DNA from 3 places in the Micromonospora sp. NPDC047753 genome. Region 2 is predicted to be linked to each of the others. Evidence: riboswitches for the same ligand, from Rfam matches in the RefSeq annotation. Region 2 holds a riboswitch; each other region holds the start of a gene.
The links. A riboswitch is a leader RNA that binds a small molecule or an ion and turns the genes downstream of it on or off. The one in region 2 is predicted to bind cobalamin.
Positions count from the first base shown of each region.

Region 1: it holds a riboswitch for cobalamin, as region 2 does, so the genes downstream of both, ABZ749_RS17360 (ribonucleoside-diphosphate reductase subunit alpha) here and metE (5-methyltetrahydropteroyltriglutamate--homocysteine S-methyltransferase) in region 2, are expected to answer to the same signal.
Region 3: it holds a riboswitch for cobalamin, as region 2 does, so the genes downstream of both, ABZ749_RS30670 (prenyltransferase/squalene oxidase repeat-containing protein) here and metE (5-methyltetrahydropteroyltriglutamate--homocysteine S-methyltransferase) in region 2, are expected to answer to the same signal.

Region 1 covers NZ_JBEYSL010000186.1:312-4,287, forward strand. Annotated here, with positions in the region: partial or broken gene ABZ749_RS17360 (ribonucleoside-diphosphate reductase subunit alpha) at 1-1,324, opposite strand, end outside; cobalamin riboswitch at 1,516-1,732, opposite strand; gene ABZ749_RS17365 (enolase C-terminal domain-like protein) at 2,165-3,562, shown strand; gene ABZ749_RS17370 (FadR/GntR family transcriptional regulator) at 3,570-3,976, shown strand, end outside.
Region 2 covers NZ_JBEYSL010000312.1:342-5,626, forward strand. Annotated here, with positions in the region: gene metE (5-methyltetrahydropteroyltriglutamate--homocysteine S-methyltransferase) at 4-2,253, opposite strand; cobalamin riboswitch at 2,370-2,583, opposite strand; partial or broken gene ABZ749_RS23375 (copper resistance protein CopC) at 2,992-3,225, shown strand; gene ABZ749_RS23380 (DJ-1/PfpI family protein) at 3,498-4,154, opposite strand; gene ABZ749_RS23385 (cation transporter) at 4,386-5,078, opposite strand; gene ABZ749_RS23390 (metalloregulator ArsR/SmtB family transcription factor) at 5,078-5,285, opposite strand, start outside.
Region 3 covers NZ_JBEYSL010000551.1:181-4,156, forward strand. Annotated here, with positions in the region: gene ABZ749_RS30665 (prenyltransferase/squalene oxidase repeat-containing protein) at 1-1,372, opposite strand, end outside; cobalamin riboswitch at 1,476-1,598, opposite strand; cobalamin riboswitch at 1,651-1,781, shown strand; partial or broken gene ABZ749_RS30670 (prenyltransferase/squalene oxidase repeat-containing protein) at 1,921-3,976, shown strand, end outside.

The DNA of each region.
Region 1 (3,976 bases), on a different contig from region 2:
CGAGGTTGCACACGGCGGTCTCGGCGTCACTGGACACCTCGACGATCTCGGTGCAGAGGTTGGACAGGTGCACCACGTTGCCCGGCTCGGCGGTCTGGTTGCAGAGCCGGTTCGACGCGTCCTTGAAGGTCATCCAGCCGTTGCCGGTCTGGGCGAGGGTCCGCATCATCTTCCCGTACAGCTCCCGGGCCGGGACCTGCCGCACGTAGCGGCCCTGCGCCTCGGCCTGCCGGTACGCGGTGTCGAACCGCTCCCCCCACAGGTCGGGCAGCTCGGGCACCTCGTGCGGGTCGAACAGCGACCACAGCTCGTCGGCCTCGACCCGGCGCATGAACTCGTCCGGCACCCAGTTGGCCAGGTTCAGGTTGTGGGTACGGCGGGCGTCCTCGCCGGTGTTGTCCCGCAGTTGCAGGAACTCCTCGATGTCCGGGTGCCACGGCTCCAGGTAGACGCAGGCAGCGCCCTTGCGTCGGCCACCCTGGTTGACCGCGGCGACGCTCGCGTCCAGCGTGCGCAGCCACGGCACGATCCCGTTGGACTGCCCGTTCGTGCCCCGGATCAGCGCGCCCCGGGAGCGGACCCGGGAGTACGCGATGCCGATGCCCCCGGCGAACTTGGACAGGTTGGCGACCTGGGCGTACCGGGCGTAGATCGAGTCCAGCTCGTCGAGCGGGGAGTCGACCAGGTAGCAGGAGGACATCTGGGTGTGCCGGGTGCCGGAGTTGAACAAGGTCGGTGAGCTGGGCAGGTAGGCCAGGCTGGACATCAGCCGGTAGAAGTCGACCGCCTCGTCCGCCGTCCGGGACAGGCCGCAGGCCACCCGCAGCAGCCAGTACTGCGGGGTCTCCAGCACCAGTCGGCTGATGGGGTGGCGCAACAGGTAGCGGTCGTACACCGTGCGCAGGCCGAAATACTCGAACCGGCGGTCGCCGTCCGGGTCGATGGCGTGGTCGAGCGTCGCGGCGTGTGTGGCGACGAACGCGGCGGTGTCGTCACCGATCAGGCCCTCGGCGTGGCCGACCCGGATCGCCGCGCTGAACGAGGTGATGCCCTGTCGCCGCACCTCCTTGTCGACGTAGCCGGCCAGCAGCCGCGCGGCCAGACGCGAGTACTGCGGCTCCTCACCGATCATCTCGGCGGCGGTCTGGATGGACAGCCGGTCGAGTTCGGCAGTGGTCGCGCCGTCGTAGAGGCCGCTGATGGTGCGGGTGGCCACCCGCAACGGGTCGACGTCGGTCAGGTCGTCGGCCCACCGCTCGACCGCCCGGACGATCTTGTTCACGTCCACGGGTTCGGTGCCGCCGTCGCGCTTGCGGACCTGCATCGGCGTCCGCCGCACTGTCGCGTCGCCGCTGGCCGGGACTACCTCGGTGACTGTCACCACTCGCTCCTCGGAGTTCGAGACCTGGTGGCCCGGACGCGAGGAGACAGACACCGACGGACGCCACGCCGGCCCCGGCGTGGGTCAGGTGGCGTCAGCCGTCCCACGCGGCCTCGGACCGCCGCCCACCCGGGTGGGGTACGCGGCGCGCTGGCAGGTCTTCGGACTCGCGGGCACGACCGGGCTCGCCGGTCTCCTACTGGCCGTCGCTTCCCAGGCCGATGGTGGCCCAGTGCTGATGACGGCTGTCGTTCCCACTCACCGCTGCGGGACAGTCCCGGATTTCCACCGGGTTCCCTGTTGCCTCGACCGCACCGGATGAGCGGCCGAACCAGCTGCGCTCGACACCATATATAGGGACGCAGTCGTTGTCACACCCCACATGTCGGTCTCGGGCGTGTCGGCGGCGATGCGGTGACCACCGTCACCAACCCCCGGGAGCACGCTGCGGCCGACCGACGCCGGGCGCCGGAGACGGGGCTCTGCGCACTGGTGTCGACATTCGACAAAGATTTGACGTATCGAGGCCACGGCACTGGAGACCACGCCCATACGTCGCCGTCGATGCCTCGCGGCGAGCCGGAACATCCAATCACCAGGGTCCGCCGCGCGTGGCACCTTGGCCCGCCAACCGGCATGATCGGAGTCAAGGCGGCTCGACCCGAGAGGGTAAACATCATATGTCTGCACGTCCGAGGTGATCGACAACGTTGACGCGCTGGAGCAGCCCTCCGTATACTCCCAGTGATCATCTGATCTTTAGCCTAGCCGGGCGAGGAGCGCATGCCGCAGATCACTGCCGTCACCGTCGAAGACGTCCGCTTCCCCACCTCCCTGACCGCTGACGGGTCAGACGCCATGAACAAGGACGGCGACTACTCGGCGGCCTACGTCGTCCTGCACACCGACGGCGTCGACGGCGTGGGCGCGCCACTCGCGGGGCACGGCCTGACCTTCACCATCGGACGGGGCAACGACATCGTCGCGGCGGCGGCAGTCCACCAGGCACAGCTCCTCGTGGGCCAGGACGTGGCAACGATGGCAGCGGACATGGGCGCGGTCTACCGCCTGCTCACCTCCGACTCGCAACTGCGGTGGCTCGGCCCCGAGAAGGGCGTCGTCCACCTGTCCCTCGCCGCCGTGTTGAACGCGTCATGGGACCTGGTCGCCCGGGTCGCCGACAAGCCGCTGTGGCGGCTGCTCGTCGACATGACCCCCGAGCAACTCGTCGACATCGCGGACCTGCGCTACCTGTCCGACGCGCTGACCCGCGACGAGGCACTGGCCATCCTGCGGGCCAAGGAGAGCACAAAGGCCGCCCGCCTCGCCGAGCTCGACCGGACCGGCTACCCCGCCTACACCACCTCGGCGGGCTGGCTCGGCTACGGCGACGACAAGCTGCGCCGACTGTGCCAGGAGGCGGTCGACACCGGCTACGGCTACGTCAAGCTCAAGGTGGGCGCCAACCTCGACGACGACATCCGCCGGTGCGCGATCGCACGGGAGATCCTCGGCCCGGATCGCAACCTGATGATCGACGCCAACCAGGTGTGGGACGTCGGTCAGGCCATCGAGTGGGTCACCGCCCTCGCCCGCTTCACGCCACTGTGGATCGAGGAGCCGACCAGCCCCGACGACATCCTGGGCCACGCGGCCGTCCGCCGCGCCGTCGCTCCGATCGGCGTCGCCACCGGCGAACACTGCCACAACCGGGTGATGTTCAAGCAGCTCTTCCAGGCCGAGGCCATCGACTTCTGCCAGCTCGACACCGGCAGGTTGGCCAGCATCAACGAGATCGTCGCCGTGCTGCTGCTCGCCGCGAAGTTCAACGTCCCGGTGTGCCCGCACGCCGGCGGTGTCGGGCTGTGCGAGATGGTCCAACACGTGTCGGTGCTCGACTACGTCGCGATCTCGGGGGACCTCACCAACCGGGTCACCGAGTTCGTCGACCACCTGCACGAACACTTCACCGATCCCTGCATCATCCGCGACACCGGTTCCGGCAGCGGATACGTCCTGCCCGGCCAGCCCGGCTACTCCACCCGGATGCGTCAGGAGTCGGTGGCGCTCTACCGGTTTCCCGACGGCCACTACTGGGCGGCGACAGACCCGACTACCGTGTCATCTCCGGAGGCGGCGTACGTGATCGCGGGTGGGAAGGCCACCCCCGCCGGCCGTTAGGGGAATCATGTCTCGCACGGACGAAGTGGTCAACGGCATCAAACGGATGATCCTCGAAGGGCAGTTCCGGCCCGGGGACCGGTTGCCCATCGAGAAGGACCTCGCCGAGCAGCTCGGTGTCTCGCGAGGTTCCCTGCGCGAGGGGATGTCGGCCCTGTCGATCCTGGGGATCGTCAACATCCGTCAGGGCGACGGCACCTACGTCACCAACCTCGACGCGCCACAGCTGCTGGCCCCGATGAATTTCGTGGTCGACTTCCAGGGCCAGGGCGACCCTCGGCACATCCACACCGTCCGCCGGCTGCTGGAGTGCGAGGCCGCCTGCCTGGCGGCGACCAGGATCACCGACGAGGCCCTGGCCCAGGCGGGTGACCTGCTCGCCGAGGCGGCCCGGTTGGTCGGCCAGTCACCGCC
Region 2 (5,285 bases):
GCGTTACTCGCGGCGAAGCTCGGCAGCAGCGGCTACCAAATGTTCGAGGGACGCCTGCACCTCCGCGTAGCCGCGGGTCTTGAGACCGCAATCGGGATTCACCCACAGCCGCTCGACAGGGACCGCCGCCGCTGCCCGACGCAGCGCCTCGACGACCTCGTCGTGCGCGGGCACCCGCGGTGAGTGGATGTCCCACACACCGGGTCCGACGCCGCGGCGGTATCCGATCGCGGCGAGGTCGTCGAGGACCTCCATCTTCGAACGGGACGCCTCGATGCTGGTGACGTCGGCGTCGAGAGCGTCGATGGCGGTGATGACCTCGCCGAACTCCGAGTAGCACAGATGGGTGTGGATCTGGGTGCCGTCGGCGACGCCGGAGGTCGCCAGACGGAACGCGCCGACCGCCCAGTCCAGGTAGGCATTCCGGTCGGCCTTGCGCAACGGCAGCGTCTCGCGCAGGGCCGGCTCGTCGACCTGGATCACCCGGATGCCCGCGGCTTCGAGGTCGCGGCACTCGTCGCGCAAGGCGAGCGCGACCTGATCGGCGGTGTCGCCGAGCGGCTGGTCGGCGCGGACGAACGACCAGGCCAGGATCGTCACCGGACCGGTGAGCATCCCCTTGACCGGCTTGTCGGTCAACGACTGGGCGTAGGTGGACCAACCGACGGTCATGGGTGCCTTGCGGGTGACATCGCCGTAGATGATCGGCGGGCGTACGCAGCGGGAGCCGTAGGACTGCACCCAGCCGTGCTCGGTGGCGGCGAACCCGCTCAACTGCTCGCCGAAGTACTGGACCATGTCGTTGCGTTCCGGCTCGCCGTGCACCAGCACGTCGAGACCCAACCTCTCCTGAAGACGGATGACCCGCTCGACCTCAGCTCGCATCCGCTGTTGGTAACCCGTCTCGTCGAGTCGCCCAGCCCGGTACGCGGCGCGGGCCTTGCGCAGCTCGTCGGTCTGTGGGAACGAGCCAATCGTGGTCGTTGGCAGCGCCGGCAGACTCAGCCTCGCCTGCTGCGCGGCAGCGCGTTGCGGGTAGGCGCCGCGCTGCCGGTCCACCCCGCGCAGCGCGGCGAGGCGCCCTCGCACACCGTCGTCATGCCATCCCGGCGGGGCCGACGCAAGCGGCGCGGGCAGGGTCGTGGTGCCGTTGCGCAGCGCCCGACCCAGCAGGACGACCTCGTCGACCTTCTGCCGGGCGAAGGCCAACCGGTGGCGCAGGTCCGGATCGAGCGCGGTGTCGACGGACAGGTCCACCGGCACGTGCAGCAGCGAGCACGATGTGGACACCGCGACGTGGTCGGCGAGCCCGGTCACCGCCGCGCCGGCGCTGATCGCCGCTCGCACGTCGGTGCGCCAGACGTTGCGGCCGTCGACAAGCCCGGCGACGATCGTCTTGCCACGCAACTGCCCCGCGCCAGCGAGCCGCTGCAGGTTGCCGGGCCCGGCGACCAGGTCCAGGCCGATCGCCTCGACGGGCGTGTCCAGCAGAGCGGGCAGTGCGCCACCGAGCTCCCCGAAGTAGGTGGCGACGAAGATCCTCGGCCGCTGCTGCACGGCGCCCAACCGGGTGTACGCGTCGCGGAGCGCGGCGATCTCAGCCTCGCTGCGGTCGCTCACGTAGGCGGGCTCGTCCAGCTGCACCCACCGCACTCCGGCGTCGGCGAGCGTCCCCAGGATGTCGGCGTACACGTCGATGAGGTCCGCCAACCGGTCAAACGGTTGCCCGCCCCCGTCGGCGGGCTTGGACAGCAGTAGGAACGTGGCCGGTCCGACCAGCACCGGGCGGCTCTCGATGCCGAGGTCACGGGCTTCGCGGTACTCGCGCAACGCCTTCGCGGGGTTCGCCGCGAAGACGGTGTCGGCGCCGACCTCCGGCACCAGATAGTGGTAGTTCGTGTCGAACCACTTGGTGAGCTCCAGTGCCGGCTCGGCGTCGACGCCGCGGGCCATCGCGAAGTAGGTGTTCAGCTCGGACAGGCCGAGGCGGGTGAAGCGTTGCGGGATGGCGCCGACGGCCACGGCGGTGTCGAGCACGTGGTCGTAGTAGGAGAACGTGTTGGACGGAATCGCGTCCAGACCTGCGTCGCGCAGCGCCCGCCAGACCTCACCCCGTAGCGCGGTGCCGGTGGTCTCCAACTCCTCCGCGTCGATGTGACCCGCCCAGTAGGCCTCCACGGCCTTCTTCAACTCACGGTTGCCGCCGATGCGCGGATAACCGAGCACGGTGCTCTGACCGAATGCGGTGTTCATGGGGGTCCTTCCCTCGAAGCGGCCGAGGACTCGCGCCACAGCAGGGAAGGAAGGGGTACGGATGCGTACCGGCTTCCGCCCCGGCCGTCCCGAGAGACCATCGGCGGCGCACACCGGCTGGCATGCGCGGCGCTGGCAGGTCTTCGGACTCGCGGGCGTGACCTGTTCGGTCGCCTACTGGCCGTCGCTTCCCAGACCTCGCGGCCCAGTGCTTGATGACGGCGGTCGTTCCCACTCACCGCTGCGGGGCAGTCCCGGTCTCGCACCGGGTTCCCTCTTACGACGCCACGACCATTCAGGCCACGGCGAACCAACACCGTTGTCCATCCTAGGGCTCCGTACGCGATTTGGGCTTGGCATGTCCGCCCTGCGGGACCAACGACGTCGCGGCGCGCCTCCACCTCATGCCAGGGCGAACCCTCTGAGCCCCTCGATGCGACCGAGACCCGCGTCCACCCGGACACGAACGCTCGTTGAGGACTCCGCCCCGCCTCGACGACGGCACAGCCTTTCACATGTGTGACACAGGGCTGGAACCGCAGCGTATCCAACTTTTGCTACCTGAGGAAAAAGATCGCGACCTTTTGCGAAAAGCCTCACCGCGGTGAGGATATTCAGATGCGTCGTCTCCCTCAGTCTCCTGGCCGCATGGTCTCGGGCCTGCTCGCGCTCGTCCTCGCCTCGGCGGTCACACTGCTCGCGTCCGCTCCGCCGGCCGCGGCTCACGGGACCCTCGCCATGTCCACACCGGTGGCCGGCGCCACTGTGAACGAGCCGTTGACGACGGTGCGGCTGTACTTCACCGAGAAGGACGCCGCCAACGCGTACTTCACCATCACCGCCCCGGGCGGCAGCCGGGTCGACAACGGCTGGACGTACGGGGAGCCCAAGCCGCTGGACAAGCCGGTACGGGAGTACTTCCTGGTCAACGGCCAGTTCGAGCCTCGCGAGTACACGACGGGTTTCCCGGCGGTGGTGGCCCTCGCGCATCTGCCCGCCAAAGGTCAGTACTCGGTGAGCTACCTGTCGGTCGCCGTCCCACTGGCAGACCGTCATCTGCGAGGCCCGCACCCGCACCGCGACCGGCCCGAGCGGCGAGTCCGCCGAGGTGACCGACAACGTGATCGTCCTGCGCCGCCGCTGACGGAACCGGCGGCAGCGAAGCGGGCATCAAACGCGGCCGAGACACCGCAACCCAGACAGACCACTAGCGGTGACGCCGGCGCTCGGCCCACGTCAATGCCTCACCGGGTCCAGACCGTGCCCCGTGCCTGGTATTCAAGGGCCTCTTCGACCTGGACAGCGACGTCCGCGTTGAGCTCGCGCGCGACGAGGTGCAGCGCCAGATCCAAGCCGGACGTGATGCCGGCGGCGGTGACCAGGTCGCCGTCGTCGACGACGCGCGCGTTCTTGACAACGCCACCGCGCGCGGCCAACTCTTTCTTGGCAACCGTGTGAGTGGTGCAGGGACGGCCGGTGACCAGTCCGGCCGCGGCAAGAATGATCGCGCCGGTGCAGAGTGACGAGATGGTGAGACCCGGGCGGCGTGCCGTCGCGAGCGCCTTCGGGAGCGCCCCATTGTTGATCTCCGCCCAGATGCCGGGCTCTCCGGGACGACCGCCACCGGGTACGACGATCAGATCCGCCTCCTCGGGCCGCCAGCCGCGGTCGATCGTCACGCGAGTGCCGAATGCGGCGGTGATGACGCGAGGCCTGCCGAGCACCATGTAGCCGGTGTCGATCTTTCTGCTGCTGTACCACCCGGCCAGCGAGAACACTTCCTGCGGCGCGATGAAGTCCTGCTCCTCAACGCCGTCGAACATGACAATGCGTACCCGCAGAGGCCCTTTCGCATCGCGCGGGGTGGCCGCAGTCGCCTGCCCGCCGATCAGCGTGCCCACGCTCGCGGCGGCACCGCCCGTCAACACTGCCCGTCGTCTCACCAGCAACCCCTCTGATAACCGTCAATATCTGAATAGTCGGGGGCGGAGGAGGGAAAGTTCCTGACGTTGTTGGCACCAGGCCAGCCTCCGTGATCGCCGGCGGGGGCCGTCGTCAATCACCACCAGGCGTTGCTCTTTCCGGGCCTTCATCCAGCGCTGCGCCGGGGCGCGCCCGCCCCAGTCGTCACGTTAGGTGCAGCAGCCGTCGGCGCAGCCGGGTGCAGTGGAGTCGTCTACCACTGTGGTGGGGGTGCAGCAGGTGTCGCCGCGCCAGGCTTCGCGGCCTTCCTTGATCGCGACGGCGGCGATGGTCAGCGCGGCGGCTGGGTCGGCCCACCACCAGCCGAACAGCGAGTTGACGGCCAACCCGAGGAGCACAACGGCGGACAGGTAGGTGCACAGCAGGGTCTGTTTCGAGTCGGCGACCGCGGAGGCGGAGCCGAGTTCGCGGCCGGCGCGGCGTTGCGCGGCGGACAGGATCGGCATGACCGCCAGCGATACGGCCGCGAGGAGCAGGCCAATCGTGGAGTGCTCGGGGCGGTCGGTGCCGAGCAGCGCGCGCACGGACTCGATGCCGACGTAGCCGGCGAGGGCGAAGAACGAGATCGCGATGATGCGCAGCGCGGTGCGTTCACGGCGTTCATGGTTCGGGCCGGAGAACTGCCACGCCACCGCGGCGGCGGAGGCGACCTCGATGATCGAGTCGAGGCCGAAGCCGATCAGCGCGGTCGACGATGCGATCGTCCCGGCACTGATCGCCACGGCCGCTTCGATGAGGTTGTAGGTGATGGTCGCGGCCACGAACAGCCGCACCCGGCGGATCAGCACCGCCCGTCGAGACGGCGGCGGAGCCGCGGTCAGCGAGATGTGCGGCAGGCTCATCAGCAGCAGCCCTCGGCCTCGGTGCTCGGGCAGGCGGCCGGGTCGACCGCAAGGGCGAGACCGAGGAGATCACCCAGGGCGTGCGCGAGGCGCGCGTCGGCGAGTTCGTAGCGAGAGCGTCGACCCTCGGGTATGGCGACGACCAGGCCGCAGCCTCGCAGACACGCCAGGTGGTTGGACAGGTTCTGCCTGCTCGTGCCCAATAGT
Region 3 (3,976 bases), on a different contig from region 2:
TGGCCAGGGTGCCGCCGTCCCTGGACACCTTCCAGGTGGAGGAGCCGCTGTTGGCCAGGCCGTTGATCGAGGTGATGGTGCCGGTGCCGCTGGTGGGGATGCGGGCGGTGACACAGCCGCTGGGGGTGGCGGACCCGATGGCGGCGTCCAGCACGGCGCCGAGGGTGGTGGTGGCGGCGGTCGGCGTCAGAGTGACCGCGCAGGGCTTGATGGTGCCGCTGCCGTTGTCGATGATCACGGCGAGTCGGCTGGCGGTGCCGGCGGTGAATCCGCTCGCCGCGACCCAGGTGGGCGCCCCGGCGGTGACCGGGGTCGGGGGAACGGCGGTGTAGCCCGCGCCGGCCAGGGCCCGCACCGCGTCGATCGAGGCGTACGCCGACGGAGTGGTGTTGGTGGGCAGGTACTTGAACCCGCCGCCGGTCAGCTGCTGAGCGCGCAGGAAGTCGATCGGGGTCTTACCGGCGGTGGTGGTGAAGTCGGTGCCCTGGCTTGGGATGCCACAGGCGTTCAGCCCGGAGACCGCCCAGGCGTTGGAGTCGGTGTTGACGCCGAACATCGAGGTGAAGGCGCCGGAGGCGTTGACGAGCTTGCCCTTGAGGAAGTTCTTCGCCTGGACGATGTCGGTGTCGGTGTTGGGCACCCCGGCGACGCAGAGGGCGGCCATGGCGGCGCCGGTCATGTCGATGTCACTGGCGGCGGCGAGTTGGGTGGGGTTGCCCTCGGCCTGGCTGAAGGTCCAGCCGCCGTCGTTGTGCTGGTTGTTGCGGATCCGGGTGACCGACAGGTTGAGCAGCGCCTGCGGTACGCGGGCGGCACCGGTCTGGGTCTTCGCGCCGGCCAGGGCGAGGGTGGCGAAGACGGTGCCGTTGACGTTGGCCGGCGGGCCGTAGTAGCCGGCCGAGCCGGTCTGCCAGTAGGCGATGGTGTCGGCGATCAGGTTGCGGGCGGGGGAGACCCGGGCGGGGTCGATGCCGGCCGCGTAGGCGTTCAGGACGCCGCGCTCGTAGTCGGTGACGACGGGGGAGGTGCTCGGCCAGGACGCGGCGGAGAGGTGGTTGCGGTAGACGGTGCGGGCGTTCTTGGTCGTGTCGCCGGAGGGGTAGACGTCCACGGCCGCGACACCGGCGGGGGCGAACGCGCTGAACGCCCATTCGTTCGACAGCCCGCCGCTGGCGTAGCTTCCGTCTGCGGCCTGCAGGGTGCGCAGGTAGGCGACGCCGTTGGTCTTGGCGGTGGCGATCTGCGCCGCCGTCGAGGTCGCGGCGGCCGGTGCGGCACCGGTCGCGACCGCGACGACAGCGGCGATCAGCGCGGCGGCGGGAACCGTCGCGAGACGTCTCCGGCGACTGCCGGGGGAAAGGCGCGAGGACATCGGGTCTCCTTGGGGTACGGGGCACGACTGCCTCGACCCGGGGCCCAGCGGGAGAGCCGGCGGAGCGGGGCGGGCCGGCCGCAGGACGCGTGGGACGGATACCGCAGGTGCTGCGTCACCACGTGGGTAGTCGGGCTCGGGACGGCCAACCGTCCTCACCGTTGCGCGTCAGCCCCGGATTCCCACCGGGTTCCCCCACGCGATGACGCGGTCACGGTATGGGAGGAAGCCCCTACCGCGCGCTGTTAGGTAGATGACACGCCCTCGCGTTGACGAGGTGGTCGCGGTTGTGGTCCGATGACCGCGATCCAGCAGTCAGGGGAAGCCGGTCAAAGTCCGGCGCTGGCCCGCAGCCGTAGGTCCCGTTTCGGGACGAGTCGGATTACCTGGCTGGATAGTGCACCGCAGCGCCGTCGAGGTACACGGCGCGGAGCAAGATTTCCGAGACTTGTCCTCGGGGTCCGCGTCCGCGCCTGCGCCGCTAGCCCCTTGAGAGAGTCGCCATGTCTCCACTGGTCAGTCGAACGTCGCGGACTTCCGCGCCGTGGTTGGCGTTTGTCGCCGCGGTGACGCTCGGCGCGTTGGCACTGGTGGTGCCGACCCGTGCGGCGATCGCCGATCCGCTTGAGTCCTGCACCCCGACCCAGGGCGCCATCGTCGCGGTCGATTTCGGCGCGTGGGGCGGGCCGCTGCTGCGGGGCTGCGACGTCACTCCGACCACCGGCCTGGACCTGCTGCACGAGGCGGGTTTCACCACGACCGGCACCGCTCACGACGGCCCGGGTTTCATCTGCCGGATCGGCTCACCCGCCTTCGAGTCCGGTGCCGAACGCCCGGCGCCGGCCGACGAGGCGTGCCAGTTGACGCCGCCGGCGACGGCCTACTGGTCCTACTGGATCGCCCCGGCCGGGCAGGAGCACTGGACCTACAGTCCACTCGGCGCGATGTCCCAGCGGCCCGGCCCGGGTGAGGTCGAGGCGTGGGTCTTCGGCGGCACCGACATCGGCGGCGCCACCGGGGCGCCGAGCTTCACCCCCGCGTCGGTGCGCGCGAGCGGCCCGACTCCGACCGCGACCCCGACTCCGACCCCGACCGGGACGCCCGCACCGGCGCGCCCGACGGAAGCGCAGGTCAAGGCGGTTGCGAGTTACCTCGTGGGGCAGCTCGCCGACGGCGACCACGTCGACAACGGTTTCGTTGACTACTACCGGACCGTCGCCGTCGCCATCGCCCTGGCCGGGACCGGTGGGCAGGACCAGACCCTCACGAAGGTCGTCGACTACCTGCGGGCACACGTCGACGCCGCCATCTTCCCGAACGGTGGCACCGCCGCACCCCACATCGCCAACGTCGCCAACCTCGCGCTGTTGACCACGATCACCGGCGGCAATCCGCGCGCGTTCGGAGGTCGTGACCTGATCGCCACGCTCACCGACCGGGTGTGCGCCGCGACCGACGTCGACGCCGGCTGTGCCGCCGCTGGTGACTTCGCCGGATCGAGCGATCCCCTGACCCACGCGACCGCCCTGCTCGCGCTCAAGCGGGCCGGCGTCACCCCGCCGGCCGCGACCGTCACCCGACTGACCGAGCAGCAGTGCGCGACCGGAGCCTTCGCCGGTGTATGGCGCAGCCCCACCGACGCCTGTGATCCAGACCTCGCGGCCACGACCCTGGCCGTCCTGGCGCTGCACACGCTCGGCGCGACGCACGATGCCGCGCTCGGTTCGGCCAAGGCGTTCCTGACCGGCGCGCAGGAGACCGACGGCGGTTACCAGCCGTACACCGGCGCGGGGGTCACCGACACCTACTCCACCGGGTACGCCGCGCAGGCCCTCGCCGTGCTGGGTGTCGCCGACCGGGCTGCCACCGCCACCGGTTTCCTGGTCGGGCGGATCGTCACCGGCGGTGGGCTCAACCCCGACCCGAGCAACCCGGACGCTGACCTTGCCGCCACCGGCGCGGCGGCGCTCGCACTGGCCGGCAAGAACCTGGCCACCCTGGGTGAGACGCCGCCGCCGGCCGGACCGCGACCCGATCTGGTCAAGGGGGTGTCCTACCTCGTCGCGCCGACCAATCTGGTCGACGGCAGGTACTACGAGTCGTTCCCCGGCTTCCCCGACTTCGGGTTGAGCATCGACGGCGCGTACGCCCTGGCCGCCACGGGCGGGAACGACGCCAAGCTGCGGGCGATCGTCGAGTTCCTGCGCGGCGGCGGCGCTGTCGGTGACGGCGGGTTCACCGTCGACTCGTGGCTCGGCATCGGCACCGACTACGCCGCCGGCGGCGCGATCGGCAAGGTCGCCCTCCTCGCCCAGGTCACCGGCTACGACCCACGGTCCTTCGGTGGACACGATTTGATCGCCGCGCTGGGTGACGTGACCTGCGCCAAGCTCGACGAGCAGGCCGGCTGCGCCGGGGCCGGCAACTACCGGTACGCCACCTCGGTGTTCGGGCAGTCGCTGGGCATCATCGCGCAGCTCCGTGCCGGACAGGGCGACGCGGCCGCCAAGCCGATCGCCTTCCTCAAGGGACTTCAGCGCGCGGACGGGTCGTTCCCCAGCCTCATCCCGGCGGGGGACGCCGACCGGGACGTCGACAGCACCG